DNA from 3 places in the Paenibacillus sp. P5_B5 genome. Region 1 is predicted to be linked to each of the others. Evidence: riboswitches for the same ligand, from Rfam matches in the RefSeq annotation. Region 1 holds a riboswitch; each other region holds the start of a gene.
What was found. Region 1 has a riboswitch for cyclic di-AMP ahead of AC1DOK_RS08025 (CAP domain-containing protein). Riboswitches for the same ligand answer to the same signal wherever they lie in the genome.
Positions count from the first base shown of each region.

Region 2: linked by a shared signal. The riboswitch ahead of AC1DOK_RS15490 (hypothetical protein) and the one ahead of AC1DOK_RS08025 (CAP domain-containing protein) in region 1 are both predicted to bind cyclic di-AMP.
Region 3: linked by a shared signal. The riboswitch ahead of AC1DOK_RS16465 (TrkH family potassium uptake protein) and the one ahead of AC1DOK_RS08025 (CAP domain-containing protein) in region 1 are both predicted to bind cyclic di-AMP.

Region 1 is NZ_JBFULK010000005.1:44,189-49,930, reverse strand. Features, by position in the region: gene AC1DOK_RS08055 (DUF4097 family beta strand repeat-containing protein) at 1-287, opposite strand, end outside; gene AC1DOK_RS08050 (DUF1700 domain-containing protein) at 284-874, opposite strand; gene AC1DOK_RS08045 (PadR family transcriptional regulator) at 867-1,196, opposite strand; gene AC1DOK_RS08040 (nitroreductase family protein) at 1,411-1,965, shown strand; gene rfbC (dTDP-4-dehydrorhamnose 3,5-epimerase) at 1,952-2,503, opposite strand; gene AC1DOK_RS08030 (GNAT family N-acetyltransferase) at 2,610-3,038, opposite strand; gene AC1DOK_RS08025 (CAP domain-containing protein) at 3,216-3,965, opposite strand; cyclic di-AMP (ydaO/yuaA leader) riboswitch at 3,969-4,102, opposite strand; gene AC1DOK_RS08020 (methyl-accepting chemotaxis protein) at 4,356-5,742, shown strand, end outside.
Region 2 is NZ_JBFULK010000011.1:86,301-92,042, reverse strand. Features, by position in the region: gene kdpC (potassium-transporting ATPase subunit KdpC) at 1-61, opposite strand, end outside; gene kdpB (potassium-transporting ATPase subunit KdpB) at 151-2,181, opposite strand; gene kdpA (potassium-transporting ATPase subunit KdpA) at 2,200-3,879, opposite strand; gene kdpF (K(+)-transporting ATPase subunit F) at 3,897-3,971, opposite strand; gene AC1DOK_RS15490 (hypothetical protein) at 4,078-4,497, opposite strand; cyclic di-AMP (ydaO/yuaA leader) riboswitch at 4,631-4,828, opposite strand; cyclic di-AMP (ydaO/yuaA leader) riboswitch at 4,985-5,190, opposite strand; gene AC1DOK_RS15485 (ATP-dependent DNA helicase) at 5,551-5,742, opposite strand, start outside.
Region 3 is NZ_JBFULK010000012.1:95,620-101,361, reverse strand. Features, by position in the region: gene AC1DOK_RS16470 (potassium channel family protein) at 1-632, opposite strand, end outside; gene AC1DOK_RS16465 (TrkH family potassium uptake protein) at 717-2,069, opposite strand; cyclic di-AMP (ydaO/yuaA leader) riboswitch at 2,154-2,310, opposite strand; gene uvrC (excinuclease ABC subunit UvrC) at 2,487-4,490, opposite strand; gene trxA (thioredoxin) at 4,657-4,968, opposite strand; gene AC1DOK_RS16450 (YqzM family protein) at 5,198-5,344, shown strand; gene dnaI (primosomal protein DnaI) at 5,448-5,742, opposite strand, start outside.

The DNA.
Region 1 (5,742 bases):
TTTAAGGTATGGTCTGTAATAGCTGCTTCTTCAATCTGCTGAATGACTGTATCGGATGCATTTCCTGTTATCTTGATTGAGTTCTGATCATCTGAGCTCGGGACAACCTCAAGTTCTATCGAATAGCTGCTACCCACTAAATGAAGATTTTTCAATTCATCGTTTGTGAATTTCCATTCCTTCACATATGCAGTTCCTTTACTACCGAAGTTGAAATTCGTAGAAACCACTCCTATCACTCCGATTAGCATACAAACGATACCTAACGTTAATAATATTTTCCTCATTCGTAATTACTCTCCTTTACAAGTGATCGCATCCAATTCCAATAGCCTACTGTTGCCTGTAATAACCAGCTGTAAACAGGCTTAATGGTTGTTGTAAATATTAGACCTACACCGACAAGCCCGATTGCTGTATACCACTTTGCAGGGACGAACTCGTTATAGAGAATATAATCTAGCAATGCAGCAATTGGGCTAAGGAAGAATGCAATCGAAGAGACACTAAAAGCAAACCAGGCTGCCCATAAAGAAACTCCTATTGGGAATACAATCGCAAGTGTAAGAAAACCTAGTCCAATCGAAAGTAATATTGTTCTCACGCCGCTTGTAGACGATTGAACATGAGCAGCTCTAGGATAGCTAGTTACATGTTCGAAGCTAGCAGCATGTAAATCATTTCGATCTTGAAGGACCTCTTTCACTATTTCATAGGGATTGCCAAGTTCATATGAAATTTCTGCCTCAGACTTGCCATTTTGTAACCCAAAGGTAAAATGAGCTTCATATTCATACAATAATTCATTTCTCTCCGAGATGGGAAGTCTTGCTAATTGCTGTTCAAGTATCCCCATATATTGCGCTTTATTCATCTCTCTCCCCATCCTCTAACAAGTTGTTTATCCCAGTCACAAATTGTTTCCATTCTGCAACCATTAAGCTTAAATACCCTTCGCCTAACTCAGTTAACTTATAATACTTACGTGGTGGTCCCTCATTAGACTCTTGTAAATAAGTCGTACAATAGCCTTCCTTAACTAGCCTACGCAGTAGCGGATATAAGGCTCCTTCAGCCACTTCAATATATTTAGAGAGCTGCTGAGCAAGTTCGTAACCATATTGATCCTTCTTGCTAATTAGAACAAGTACACAGAGTTCCAATACACCTTTTTTAAATTGTACAATAACATTCATGACATCCTCCACTTTATCTTACGTTGTTTAGAATTCATAGTACTGAACTATACTCACTACTGTAAAATAAATATATCACACAGTAGTGAACAATGCAAGGTAGTGATTTAATCATAATACTTGACATCCAACATACACAATCATATATTATTGAGTATGTATTGAGAATTATTATCACTAATCTAAGCACATATTGAAATGGAGGATTTTCCTTTTGAAAACAATACAAAGCATTATTAAAGAAAGACGTTCGGTGAGCAAATTTAAAGACCTTCCCTTCTCAACCGATATGATTATAGAATTATTAAATGTGGCTATCTGGGCCCCAAATCATAAGCTTTCAGAGCCTTGGAGATTCATTCTTGTACAAGGGGAAGGAAAGAAGCGATTAGCTAACGCTGTTCTCGATTCTTTCACAGCGGAGAATAAGGAGAAAATTGGCGAGAAGACCTATAACAATTTGGTTAATAACGTTCCTGTTCATCTAGTTGTTGTTGTCAGAGAAGACGAGAATCCTGTACGCAGAGAAGAAGATTATGCAGCTACAGCTAGCCTTATTCAGAATTTCCAACTCGCTGCATGGGAACAAGGTATCGGTATGGTATGGAAAACAAGTGGATACACGAAATCCGCACAATTCCGTGAAGCACTTCAGATCGAAGCTAACGAGCGTGTTGTTGGACTACTCCAAATGGGCTATCCCGAAATGATTCCGCAAGCAAGCTCTCGTATTCCTGCTGAGCAGAAGCTCACGATCATACAAAATTAATTTCTGCTAACTCTAATATAGGTAGATCTCGATCCTTAATGGATAGGATCGGCTTCGCGATTGGCCAATCAATCCCGATAAACTCATCATTCCAAGCTATTCCCCTATCACAATTCGGTGAATAATATTCATCAACCTTGTAGAATACTTGTGTATTGGGAACAAGTGTACAGAAGCCATGAGCAAATCCTTTGGGAATCAACAATTGTCTCTTATTCGCTTCACTAAGAACTACACCTGTCCAATGACCGAATGTTGGTGAGTCTTTGCGTAGATCTACCGCTACATCATAGATGGCGCCTGTTAAGACTCTCACCAGTTTAGTCTGTGCTTTGGGCTTGAGCTGATAATGTAGACCTCTTAGCACACCCGCTTCCTTGGATAAAGAATGGTTGTCCTGAACGAATGCGATGTTAATCCCTGCATCTTGAAACTCTCGTGAATTATAGCTCTCCATAAAGAAGCCACGTGGGTCTTCATAGCTTGCAGGTTCAATGATATATACATCTCGTAATTGTTTTGTTGGAATTATTTGCATACTAAATACACCCGCTTTACCCGTTTATATCACCATATGCGGTGGGTAAGCGGAACATACATAATGAACCGACTCCGTCCACTAATGCAAGACGGAGTCGGTTATTTTATAACTTTTTAACTAGATAATAGTGCGTATGCTCGCCTGCAACACCCTCAATTTGTCCATATACTTCAAACCCTTGTTTTTGATAGAAACCAAGTGCTTGAAAGCTGAGAGTGTCCAATTTAATCATCGAGCATTTCAGTTCCTTCGCTTTATCCTCTGCCATCTGAATCAGCTTAGCACCATAGCCACGCTTCCTCAGTTTCTCATCTAGCCATAGAATTTCAATCGCTAAGACATCCCAGAAATTACGACCTATCATTCCGCCACATACCTGACCACTCTCTTCGTCAAGCACGAAGAAGTTCACTTCTTGATGCTGCTCTCTCAGACGCTCTGAAATATGGTTTCGATTAAATTGTGATAATCCAGTTCTTACTTGCTTTTTGGCTTCTATATTCTCACCGTTGTCCTCTATGATCCGAAACATTGAATCCCCCCCATATCATTCAGCATAATAATCTAACATCTTATATAGATAGTAATTCTACGATAATCGAAAAATTTAATCAATTTATCGATAACCGCCAAAACATATGCTGATATATTCACAAAAAAAAGACTAACGAAAGACATATTTCATGCCTAACGTTAGTCTCTATTGAAATTAACCTATGAACTCTTGTACCCATACACCTTGATAATATCCTACACCTATTTTCGTAAAGTTAGGGTTTAGGATGTTTTCCTTATGACCCGCACTGTTCATCCAGGCTTTCATAACATCCGCTGGAGAACGCTGCCCTTTAGCAATGTTCTCACCCGCTGTGCGATAAGAAATGTTATAAGACTTCATCATATCGAATGGTGAACCGTATCTTGGTGAATTATGATCAAAATAATTATTAGTGTACATATCCTTTGCTTTATCTAGCGCCATATTTGAAAGAGCTGTGTCCATAGTTAGTGGCTTAGCACCAACTTTTGCCCGCTCATCATTAACAAGTTTAACAACCTCTTGTGTAAATTGAGAAGTGCCTGTATCCGGCTTAGTGCCCGTATCTGGTTTAGTACCTGTTCCTGGCTTAGTGCCTGTATCAGGCTTCGTGCCTGTGTCCGGCTTAGTACCTGTACCTGGTTTAGTACCTGTGCCCGGCTTAGTACCGGTACCTGGCTTACCTGTAACCGAATCCTTCCATTGCGGAGGCCATACAATATGAATGTTTCCGAATTCCGGATTTTTAATTTTCGTCTGAAGATCACTATTAATCTTCTTTATGATCTGATTAGCAGACTCATTATCTGGCAACTGACACGAATTATTTGTAGCGGCGGATGCTGCTCCAGCTCCAGCCGACACCATCATAACTAATGCTAGCGAACTTGTTACTGCTACTTTCTTAAAACTCTTTTTCATATCTTACTCTCCTTTGGTAGCCTACGAGGTTAGCTGACGGGTTCGAGATAAAGAGCAATCCTCTACCATATCAAATGGTTTCACCCCACAAAAACAACGGTTCCCCCGCGCTCAATGAGCTTCGACTTGATTGTGGTACTAAACCATAGTAACATCCTCTACCAACTCTTTCATTCCCAAATTAATGGTAGATATGGTTGTATTCAACTAGTTGACGCGATTATTAAAATAATCAAATAATTACTCTATTAAGTCACAAAATTAACATATGTCTGAAAATTATTATTCATTATCAAAAGGTCTTTGTAGGAATTTGTCGAAATACTGGGTGTAAATGGCATTGTTACTGCTATAGCAAGAAGAAACTGGAATAAACTGGAGGAGAACTATATGAGCAAAGATAAATCATTACAACCTACAATAACGATTCGCACCAAACTCCTTACTGCATGTTTAATTCTGTTAATCGTTCCAATAATTATTATCGGAACAATCAGTTATCAATCGTCATCCAAGGAAACAAACACACTTATTGAAAAAAACATTCAAAATAACGTAGCCATGGCACTTGCTCTGATTACCTCATTTGATGAATCCGTAAAGAATGGAACTTTATCTAAAGAAGAAGCACAAGAAAAAGTGAAAACAGCCTTACTTGATTCTAAGCAGGGGGGTATAAGAACGATCAATAAAGATATTGATTTGGGTGAGCACGGGTACTATTACGTACTTGATGATCAAGGTATGCTGCTGGCACATCCAAAGCTAGAAGGTCAAAGCATATGGGACAGAAAAACAAGTGACGGTTTCTACTATATCCAAGACGTTATCGCTAAAGCGAAAAGCGGTGGCGGATTAACCAAATATAACTGGCCTTTACCGAATTCCGAAAAGGAGGCGCTCAAGGTAGTATACAGTGCGTATTACGAGAATTGGGGCTGGATTGTCTCTGCTGGATCCTATATGCAGGATTACAACCAAGGACTCACCAATATCCTTAAGACCCTTCTCATCACACTTGCGAGTTGCTTCTTGGCAGGTCTACTATTTTCCTATTTATTCGCTAGGCATATAGCTAAGCCACTCTCTATTGTAAGTGAACAAACGGTGCAAATCGCAAAAGGTGATCTTACGGGTGACTTCCTACTCATCAAGAATCAGGATGAGCTCGGACAACTCGGAAGAATGTTCTCACTCATGCGTCAGAACATTCTTAAGCTTGTAACAGAAATCAGCACAAGCTCTGATCAAGTATCACAGAAGCTCGGGGCTTTAGCTCAATCAACACATGAAGTAACGGAAGCGAGCAACCATATTTCTTCTTCCGTCCAGCAAATTTCGTTACTCACTCACACACAAGCCAGAAGTGTTGAGGAGAATGCAAATGCAATGGAAGAGATGGCGGCAGCTATCCAGCGGATTTCAGAGACATCTACCATTACACTTGGTGTATCTGAAAGTATGGCTAATGAAGCTGATCAAGGTAGTTTATTTATAGCTGAGACTACAGAGAAAATGACTTCTCTACATGCCACGATCAGTGATTTATCGATCGTTATTGAGCAGCTTAATGATCGCTCACAGCAGATTGGTTCAATCGTTCAAGTCATTACAGAAATCGCTAATCAGACAAGATTATTATCACTCAATGCTGCGATTGAATCGGCTCGAGCTGGGGAAGCGGGTCAAGGCTTCGCTGTAGTTGCTTCCGAGGTTCGGAAACTTGCAGATCGCTCTAATCATTCTGCACTGCAAGTATCGGAGCTCATTAGCAGTA
Region 2 (5,742 bases), on a different contig from region 1:
TAAAGGATCCTTTGGACTCGGTAGATGGTACAGTTGTCGATGTCTGTATTGTTTGATACATACTCCTTCATTCCTTCCTGAATTTCGTTTGTTTCTTCTTACATAGAATCTATTGTCAATGGTGTATGGTCTATTGTCTCTATACCTACTCTATACCCATATGTGAACAATCAAATCAATGAGTTTAATTCCGATAAATGGAGCGACGATTCCGCCAAAACCATAAATGAATAAGTTACGACTGAGCAGCTTTGAAGCATTCATTGGCTTATAGGATACGCCCTTCATAGCAAGTGGAATCAGGATTGGAATAATAATGGCGTTAAAGATCAGTGCTGACAAAATGGCTGATTGCGGTGATCCAAGTCCCATAATATTAAGAACGTTAAGTTCAGGGATCGCAAGCATGAACATGGCTGGAATAATAGCAAAGTATTTGGCAATATCATTGGCAATACTGAACGTGGTCAGTGCTCCACGTGTCATAAGCAGCTGTTTACCTATCGCTACTACTTCAATAATTTTCGATGGATCTGAGTCCAGATCGACCATATTCGCTGCTTCTTTAGCAGCTGATGTCCCACTATTCATCGCAAGGCCTACATCAGCTTGTGCTAGTGCAGGTGCATCATTGGTTCCATCCCCCGTCATAGCAACGAGTTTACCTTCAGCTTGTTCGCGCTTGATTAACGCAATTTTATCCTCTGGTTTACTTTCTGCGATAAATTCATCCACACCAGCTTCACGAGCAATCGTGGCGGCCGTAAGTGGATTATCACCTGTACACATGATCGTCTTAATACCCATTTGGCGAAGTGTTTCAAAGCGTTCGCGCATACCTGGTTTAACGGTATCCTTCAGGTAGATTAAACCCATTATTTCTTTATCGACAGTAACAGCAAGTGGTGTTCCTCCCGCTGTAGCAATTGCATTTCCTTTGACATCTAGATCATTTGGTATGCTTCCACCTTGGGCTACAACCCATTTCTTCACCGCATCAACTGCACCCTTACGAACGATACGTCCATCTGTTAAATCAATTCCGCTCATGCGTGTTTCCGCTCTAAATTCTACAAAAGTACCGCCTTCAGCTTGCTGTACATTAAAGCCAAGCTGCTCTTTCTTCATTAGCTCAAGAACAGATCTGCCTTCAGGCGTTTCATCCTTAAGAGAACTAATTGCAGCCCATTCTGCTAATGTGGACAAATTATGATTACCGACCGGTATGAATTCACTTGCCATTCGGTTCCCGTAGGTGATTGTTCCCGTTTTATCTAGAATCATCGTATTGATATCGCCTGATGCTTCGACTGCTTTACCTGACATCGCAATTACATTAAACTGTGTCACTCGGTCCATACCTGCAATCCCGATTGCTGATATCAAACCACCAATGGTCGTCGGAATTAGACATACGAGCAAGGAGATCAGAATCGGTATTTCAAGATTAATTCCGATATACTTAGAAATTGGTGCTAAAGTGATGACAACAATGAGAAAAATAAGTGTTAAGGTCGTTAATAAAGTGTTCAATGCAATTTCATTAGGTGTTTTCTGACGCTTCGCACCTTCAACTAAGGAAATCATTCGATCGATAAATGATTCACCTGGATCGCTTGTAATCCTAACATTAATCTGGTCACTCAGTACACGAGTACCACCGGTTACCGAACTGAAGTCGCCGCCAGCTTCTTTCATGACAGGTGCTGATTCGCCTGTAATCGCTGATTCATCAACAGATGCAAGACCTTCAATGACATCCCCATCACCAGGAATCATCTCACCTTGCGAGACGATAACAATATCTCCCTTGCGCAGTTCTGTGGAAGGAACTACTTTAATTCCGCTGCCAATAACCTTATTAGCTGTAATTTCTTTTTTCGATTTTTTGAGCGAATCAGCCTGCGCTTTGCCCCGACCTTCTGCAAGTGCTTCTGCAAAATTCGCGAATAAAACGGTAAAAAGCAAGATTAAGAACACAACGAAATTAAATCGGGCACTATCCTGTGTTCCAAAATATCCAGGCCATATCGTCATTAATAGAACGACAATTGTACCCATTTCAACTACGAACATCACAGGATTCTTCATCATTGTGATTGGATTAAGTTTAATAAAACTATCTTTTAATGCATGATTAATCATGCCGCTTGATATCATATTCTTTCGGTTTGAACTCATTCTATTTCACCTCATCGACTAGCGTAATGTTAAAAACTCAGCAATTGGTCCCAATACAAGAACAGGTAAGAACGTTAAAGCGCCAATAATCAATACCGTAGCAATCAGAATTCCCATAAACATTTTATTGTCTGTACGGAAAGTACCGATTGTTTCTGGAACCCATTGTTTATTAACTAGTGATCCTGCAACACCTAGCAGTGCGATGATCGAAATATATCGTCCAAGCAACATAACGAGCCCTGTTGTAATATTCCAGAATGGTGTGTTATCCCCTAGTCCTTCAAATCCTGATCCGTTGTTTGCAGCAGAGGATGTGTATTCATAGAGAACTTGGGATATACCATGAAACCCTGTGTTCGTAATTGCTGCGGTTCCTAAATCGGATACCAAAGCAATAGCTGTTGGTCCTAGAATGATGAGCGGATGCACTAATATGGCAATTGCTATAAGCTTCATCTCTCGTGCTTCAATTTTGCGACCCAAGAACTCAGGTGTACGTCCAACCATCAATCCACAAAGGAATACGGCTAGAATGGCATACATGAGCATGTTCACAAGTCCAACACCATCGCCGCCAAAAACACTATTTAACATCATTAATCCTAGCGGGACGAGTCCGCCAAGTGGCGTCAATGTATCGTGCATATTGTTAACTGACCCCGTGGTAGCTGCTGTTGTAACGGTTGTAAACAAGGCGGATTGCGGAATACCGAATCGAACTTCCTTACCTTCCATACTACCCTGAGTTGCATTTATACCGAGTGCGTTAATTGCAGGATTTCCCTGACTCTCCGAATAATAAGCAAGCGATAAGAACGAGACGAACAAGAATAGCATCGTGCCAAAAATAATCCAGCCTTGCTTCTTATTGCGAGCGAATTTACCAAATGTGAAGGTCAGTGCAGCTGGTATACACCACATCGACAAAATTTCTAGTACATTCGTTAGTGGACTCGGATTCTCAAATGGATGAGATGAATTGACTCCGAAGAATCCACCCCCATTCGTACCTAAATGCTTGATCGAAACTAGTGAAGCGACAGGTCCAACAGGTATTTGCTGTGTTTGCCCTTCAATTGTTGTTGCTTGAATGCTAGGACTGAAGGTTTGAGGTACTTTTAATGCTACTAGAACTAGAGTCACGATAATCGCGAGTGGAATTAGTAAGCGAATATGTGCTTTGACAAAGTCTACGAAAAAATTACCGAGCGTTTTGCCTTTACTAGTTAATCCCCGGATAAATGCAATAGCTACAATAATACCGGTTGCGGCAGAAGTGAACATCATCATGATAATCACGGCCATTTGTGAGAAATAGGTTAATCCTGTTTCACCACTATAATGCTGCAGGTTTGTATTCGTCATGAAGCTAATGACTGTATTGAATGAAAGTGTTGATTCCATATTGGAGATTCCACTTGGATTGAGCGGTAAAATCTGCTGGATCCGTAGAATCAAATAACTCACTGCCACTAAAGCTATATTGACTGCAATTAAAGTGAGTGCATATCGTTTCCATGACATTTCAGCACGATTCTTGAGTCCGATCAATCGGTATATGACATTCTCAATTGGACCAAATATTTTGTCGGTACGGTTAGCTTGATTTGAAAAAATATGATAGATATACGTACCTAAAGGTTTAACGATTAGGATTAACAGCACAATCACTGCAATAATTTGTATGATGCCCATCTAACTTCCTCCTATATTTAGAACTTCTCTGGATTCACTAGCGCGTAAACTAAATAAACAAATACAAAAATAGCAATTATACCGATGATCATCATTTGCGCTCTCCTCCAGATTCATCAACAATTCGATCACACCAAACTAAGAAAGCATAAAACACGAGAAATGTACCTGCTAGCAGAAGAACCATATATAGATCATTCATTTGGATTCCCTCCCTCTATCATCCTGAATCAGAAACGAAACGTCATCGTTGTGTGTATAGATCACATACTCAGCACCAAGTCCCCGATACACTAATCTTGGATTGAAGCTATGTGTAATGACGTAGATTGGTTTAGAAGTCCAGCCGCGACACATCTGAATATACCGACAACACAGATTAAAACTGTTTTCAAACAAATACACGTTGCCGATCGGTAGGTCTGGAATTATCCAAGTCTCATGTCCTCCACTGTCTACGATTACAACTTGTTCAGCACCTAATTTACTAATTCGGTCACTATCATTTTTGTTATTGGATAATGCTATAAAAGGTAACCCTTTAAGTTTTAATTGTTTCATAAAATTCTCGCCTGTTTTATTGGGGGCGGATACGAGAATTACTTCCTGCTCAATCACTTGTCTTTCCTCCTGACATGATTTAAGCAACAATTAACACTGTGAAATAGACAAAGAGCCACAGGAAAGGAACGATTCCCGTGGCTCTTTGAAGAGCACAGCTAAATTAGCCGTGTCTAATTCGCACGAAATTGTTGCCTCTCTTGGTACGCTTACGAGGTTAGCTGTCGGATTCGGGCGTAAGAGTCGCCCTACTTCATATGTAAGATCTCATGACTTCAGTCATGCTTCTTAATATATAGAAGATTCACCCCATGGTGCTGGATATCAGCTACCGATTGGTTCCCCCGTTCTCCAAATGTTGCACCCGGAGATTCAGCGATAAAGAACTACAATTGCATTATTCATTTTCATAAATGAATCAATATTTTCAAAAAATTGTACTAAAAAACCACAGAGACTTAAGCCCTGTGGTCGGCTATACGATCACAAGCTTCATCATCCTCTCTCATAGAGCATTGACGCAAAGAAATTCAAAATATCGTCCTTATGCCCAGTTACCACGCTTACGAGGTTAGCTGACGGATTCGGGCGGTGAGAGTCGCCCTACTCGTATGTATAATTTCGTGACGCAATTCACGGATACATACAAGATTCACCCCAGAGGCAGCATGCACGACTCTCACATCGTACAATGACTACACCCATTGGTTCCCCCGATTCCCATAGGCGGGAATTCAGCGATCAGCGAATCGAAACTTAATCAATTCAAATCACGTTTTGAATATTACTCCTGCTAGCAAAACTTGTAAAGTCGATCTGCAATCAAGATAGAGCCAAATAAGCATAATTGCGAACATAAATAACGATTGATCCACAAGATGCATACCATTTGCTCGCTATTACTCATGATTTCGTAGTTTTAAAAGGGATCTTCAATAATGGGCGGAAATTAATTATGAAAACACTAATTATTTTGAAAATACGATTTACAAAGTCATGACAAAGGAGTATTATACAGTTCAATTACATAACGTAAGTAAGCCTCCTACAGACTATATTCTGTCATAGGAGGCTTTATCTAGACTAGGCTTAGCTAGCTTTGGCTATATGTTACACACTCACACTCATACTAACACCAGTTGGCATGATTTCTTTAATCTTCTCTTTTACCAGCTCATTATGATGCAGCTCTTGTCCCAAAATGGTCACTTCACCGTGATCGTCACTAGATCTGATCAACCGCCCTATTCCTTGTCTAAGGCGAAGCAGCATATATGGCAGATCAACCTCTGTGAATGGCTC
Region 3 (5,742 bases), on a different contig from region 1:
ATACCTTCATTCTTCCCTATTACGACCATCAGATCGCCTTCCTCAAGGATATCCTCGGCAGCTGGTGCCACTATGACCCCACCTTTTTTATTAATCGCTACAATGGAGCATCCATATTTAGAACGTGGGTTCAGAACATGTAGGGAATGTCCATTTAGCTTTTTGGGAACGGCTAATTCCGCAATCGTATAATCGTCTGACAACTCGATATAATCTAGTAAGCTTGGAGAAACAAGCTGATGCGCAACACGAATGCCCATATCTCGCTCAGGATAGATTACACGATCGACTCCAATTTTCTCTAATACTTTACCGTGCAGCTCTGTCAACGCTTTCGCAACTACTTTGGTTACTCCGGAATCCTTAAGTACGATTGTCGTAAGTATACTTGCTTGGATATCATTGCCGATCGCTACAACCACACAGTCAAAATTACGGATTCCAAGTGATCGAAGAACCTCTTCATCCGTGCAATCTGCAACAACAGTATGAGTTAGTACATTGCTCATCTCGTTAACTCTCTCTTCATTAACATCGATACCAAGCACTTCGTATCCGAGCTTAATAAGTTCGCGAGACAATGATGAACCAAAGCGCCCTAAGCCAATTACGGCATATTGTTTATCAACCATTTGTTTTCTCTTCAATCCTTTCATAATACATACCAAATTATTAAGTTCCAAATTATAATGTTAACCAATCGTTATTTTACCTTCTTAACCTATTGTAACTTTACCCTCAGGATATCGAAATAGTTCTCTTTCAGTTTTAGGCCCGACTGCAATAGCAAGTGTAAGTGGCCCTAGTCGACCGACAAACATGGTAAGTAAAATCAATATTTTCCCAATAAGAGTTAAATCAGGTGTCAGTCCCATTGTTAGTCCAACAGTTCCAAATGCTGAAGTAACTTCAAACAAAATTTCTAGAAATGCGCTATCTTCCGTCGCAGAGAGTGCCATTGATACGAAGACAACAAGACCGAGTGCGAATATAGTTAAGGTAATAGATTTCAGAATGCGATCCTTAGCTAGACGATAACGAAAGAGGACAATATCTTCTTTACCGCGGATCATAGAAATGACAGCACCCACCATCACGGTGAAAGTTGTTGTCTTAATCCCTCCACCAGTAGAACCCGGAGATGCACCAATGAACATCAGAATAATGATAAAGAATTGTGTTGCTTGTCTTAACGCACCAATATCAACCGTGTTAGCTCCCGCCGTTCGAGGAGTTACCGATTGAAAGAATGAAGCTAATATTTTACCGCCTGTATCAAGCGATCCAAACGTCTTCGTATTCGAGTATTCGAATATAAAAATAACAATTGCACCAAATGCGATTAAGAATCCAGTGGTTGTTAAAACAACCTTAGTATGTAGGGAGAACTTCCGGAATGATCGATTCTCAACTACGTCAGCCATAACAATAAAACCAATACCACCTAGTATAATCAGACTCATAGCCACTACGTTAACAACGAAATCATTCGAGTACTTCGTTAATGAGGAGAACTGTCCCGAGACTCCTCCAAATAAATCGAACCCCGCATTATTGAACATTGAAATCGCATGAAAAATGCCATAGTAAATTCCTTTGGCTATTCCTAAATCGAATGACCAACGAATCGAAAAGATAACGGCTGCTACCCCTTCTATCATAAGCGAGTATATCAATAGCTTGCGAAACAATCGCACGATGCCTTCCATAGAACCTGCATTGACTGCTTCTTTAAGCAGCAATCGTTCTCGAAGCGAGATTTTCTTGCGTAGCATGAGTGCATACATCGTTGCAAAGCTCATAAAACCTAATCCGCCAATTTGAATAAGACAGATAATGACGACTTGCCCAAACATCGTGAACGAGGTTCCTGTATCTACCACTACTAACCCTGTCACACAGGTTGCTGAGGTAGCCGTAAACAACGCATCGATAAAACTTAATGATTGACCATTTGCTGATGCAATCGGTAGTGCTAGTAAACACGCCCCAATTAGAATAATTAAAGCAAAACCAATAACTAAAATTTGAGACGGTGATAATCTACGAATCTTGCGCTTAACTTTCATATATCCCCCTACAATAAGAAGTGAAACTAATAAACTCTTACCCAAAAACAAAAAAAAGACACCTGAAACTAGTGTCAACGTATAGTTAACTGACACATAGCCTACGAGGTTAGCTGACGGATTCGGACGGCAGTTACGCCCTAATTGATAGACTGATCACCTTTATGGATCAATCTAACAAAATTCACCCCTAATATTGGTTCCCCCGTTTTCTCTTCTAGAAATTCGGCTTTTTATTCAATTGATTTGAATTATATCGCTTGGTTCATAGGTTTACAATAGCTTGATTCACTGAAATCAGGCGATATGAACAGATTCAACTTGTTTTATAGAGTAAAGTAAAGCTATATCCTTGTATATCTCATTATATTTGCTATTTGCTTGCGTTATCTAATCTGTCTGAAAGCTTTATTGAATTTATTGTTCCGTATTTTCCTTAGGTTCATTCAATGCATCCAGAATTTGTTTAGCTAGCTTATCTCCAATCCCAATTTCATGAAAATCATCTACACTTGCTTCTTTCATTTTTTTGACTGAACCAAAATGCAAGAGCAGCTTCTTACGACGTTTCTCTCCGATCCCTGGAATCGCATCAAGCTGAGAGGATACCATTGATTTCGATCGTGTTTGTCTATGAAATGTAATTGCAAAGCGATGGACTTCATCCTGAATTCGCTGTAAGAGATAGAATTCTTGGGAATCTCTAGGTAGCTGAACTACTTTTACAGGATCTCCAATTAACAGCTGGGAGGTCTTATGCTTCTCATCCTTCTTAAGTCCGCATACAGGAATGTATAGGCCTAACTCATTCTCAAGTATATCTAGCGCAGCTGACATTTGACCCTTACCACCGTCAACAATAATTAAATCGGGCAGCGTCAAATTCTCTTTAAGCGCACGTTCATATCTGCGTCTAATAACCTCGCGCATGGATTCATAGTCATCTGGTCCCTGCACTGTGCGAATTTTATATTTGCGATATTGTTTACGGTCTGGCTTCCCGTCGGTGAATACAACCATTGCAGATACTGCATCTGTTCCTTGAATATTGGAGTTATCAAAGGCTTCAATTCTTCCGACATGGTTAATTCCTAACCAGCTTCCAAGTCCTGATGTTGCTCCCAATGTACGCTGCTCATCTCGCTCCAATAATCGGAACTTATCCTGAAGTGCGACTTCAGCATTGCTGGTTGCCATATCAACCATTTGCTTTTTTAGACCCCGCCTCGGGAAGAGTACCTTCACCTTCAGCCAGCTTTCAAGCGAATTCTTGATATCATTCGCATCGGAGGCTGCTGCAACATCATCATTAACAATAGTATTTTCATCAGCATTATTAACATCAGCATCATCAGCGACATCATCATTAACAGCATCATTAACAACAACATTAACACCATTATTAATCTCATTAGCATCAATTACTGTTTCAGGCTCATCCACATTCTTCGATGGAGGCATCGGCAAGAAAATTTCCTTTGGTAAAGCGGGATTCTCACTATAAACCTGCGTCACATACGTAATGAAATCATCGTACTCTTCACCGTAGAATGGGAATAGTGATACATGACGTTCAATCATTTTCCCTTGACGCATGTACTGAATTTGCACACTCATCCAGCCCTTGTCTACGCTATATCCGAAGACATCCCGATCAAGGGTGTCGTTAATCGTAATCTTCTGCTTCTCCATCACAGCATCAATATACTGGATTAAATCACGCAGTTCTTTAGCCCGTTCGAATTCAAGATCTTCCGAAGCTTTGAGCATTTTCTCCGTCAGATCTGCCTTAACAGCATCATGTCCGCCATTCAAAAAGCGGACAATCTCATTCACCAGCGCATCATTCTGCGCTGCTGTCACGTCAAACGCGCACGGCGCAAGACACTGTCCAAGGTGATAATATAAACACACCTTGTCTGGCAGTTTCCGGCATTTGCGCAGCGGATAGAGCTTATCCAGCAGTCGCTTCGTCTGCTGGGCAGCAAACGCATTCGGATAAGGGCCAAAGTATTTGCCCTTATCCTTCACAACACGCCGCGTTACTTCCAGACGCGGGTGCGGTTCATTCGTTACCTTGATATAAGGGAACGTCTTATCGTCCTTAAGCAGCACGTTGTAACGTGGCAAGTGCTGCTTGATCAAGTTGCACTCTAGAATGAGTGCCTCCATGTTAGAGGATGTTACGATATATTCAAAATCACGAATATCAAGAACTAGACGCTGTGTTTTGGCATCATGTGATCCTGTAAAATAAGAACGCACACGATTTTTCAATACCTTTGCTTTACCTACATATATGATGGTTCCTTCACTATTTTTCATTAAGTAACAGCCGGGTTGATCAGGAAGAAGCGACAGTTTATGCCGAATTAGTTCTTTATACTGTTCATCTTCTGGTGCTGTTTTCGTACCTGTCATAATACATAATCACACTCCTTCACCCTAGCATAGCAGAAAATTTGAATTTTTACAGGACCTCTTTAGATACCAAGAATAACCTTATAATCTCAACCAATCTTATACACAAAAAAAGCCCTTTCTTCGGTATTCCCGAAAAAGAGCTTAAAATCCATTATGATTTTAATTATTGATGACGTGCAAGAAGGTTTTTGAGTGCATCTTTGGATTGAACTCCAACTACTTTATCTACAGGTTGGCCGTCTTTGAACACGATTAGAGTAGGAATACTCATAACGCCAAAACGAGCTGCTGATTCTGGATTATCATCAACGTTAACCTTTGCAATCGTTGAAGTAACTTCTGTTGCTAATTCTTCTAATACAGGAGCAATCATTTTACAAGGACCGCACCATGGAGCCCAGAAGTCTACAAGTACAGTGCCACCGCTTTCTACATCTGCCTTGAATGATTGATCGTTCACATTTACTATCGCCATATTATAACCCTCCTAAGACTTTTACGAAGTAAGTTTACTTCATTAGCATTTGCTTTAAAGTCATCATTAATAATAACTAAAGTATACCACAACCGATTCTATTTTCAAACCAAGGTCAGCTGTGATGTAAATCATTGATGTTCTTATAATTGTCACTTCTATTCCTTTACAATAAACCATTAGTTTAAGTATACTGATTATAATGATAAGTTCGCCTGGAGGTATAACGATGAGTAAATACAATCATCCTGAACAACATATCAATGAGGAACCACGCAATGACTTTATTGATTTGATGGTAGGTTTCGGTGGATTTTTTGGAGTTTTAACGGTTGTATTTGTTGTAGCTGTAGTTATTAAGTTACTTATTGGCTAATAGCCTGCAACCGCAATAAATTCTTGAACACAAACAAAGACCATGTTTAGCGAATCACGAGTCCTTCTCGTTCGCGAACATGGTCTTTGTTTATTCTAACTCTTTATCCCCGCTTATTAGTACCTTCAACCTCGACAGTGTCTACAAATGACCGAATCCGCTCCATGATGCGCTGCCCTTTTTCTATCTCTCCGCCATCCTTCGATGTAAATGAAAAATGCGTCTCTAAACTTTGTAAGTTAAAATTAGATGTATAGAAAGTTGGCTTGCGGTTCATCCGATAGTTAAGAATCGCACCAAGAACATGATCTCTTAACCATGGATTCAAATTCTCGGCCCCAATATCATCAAATACTAAAAGATCCGTTTCCTTGAGCGCCTCAATTGTTTCTCTGAGC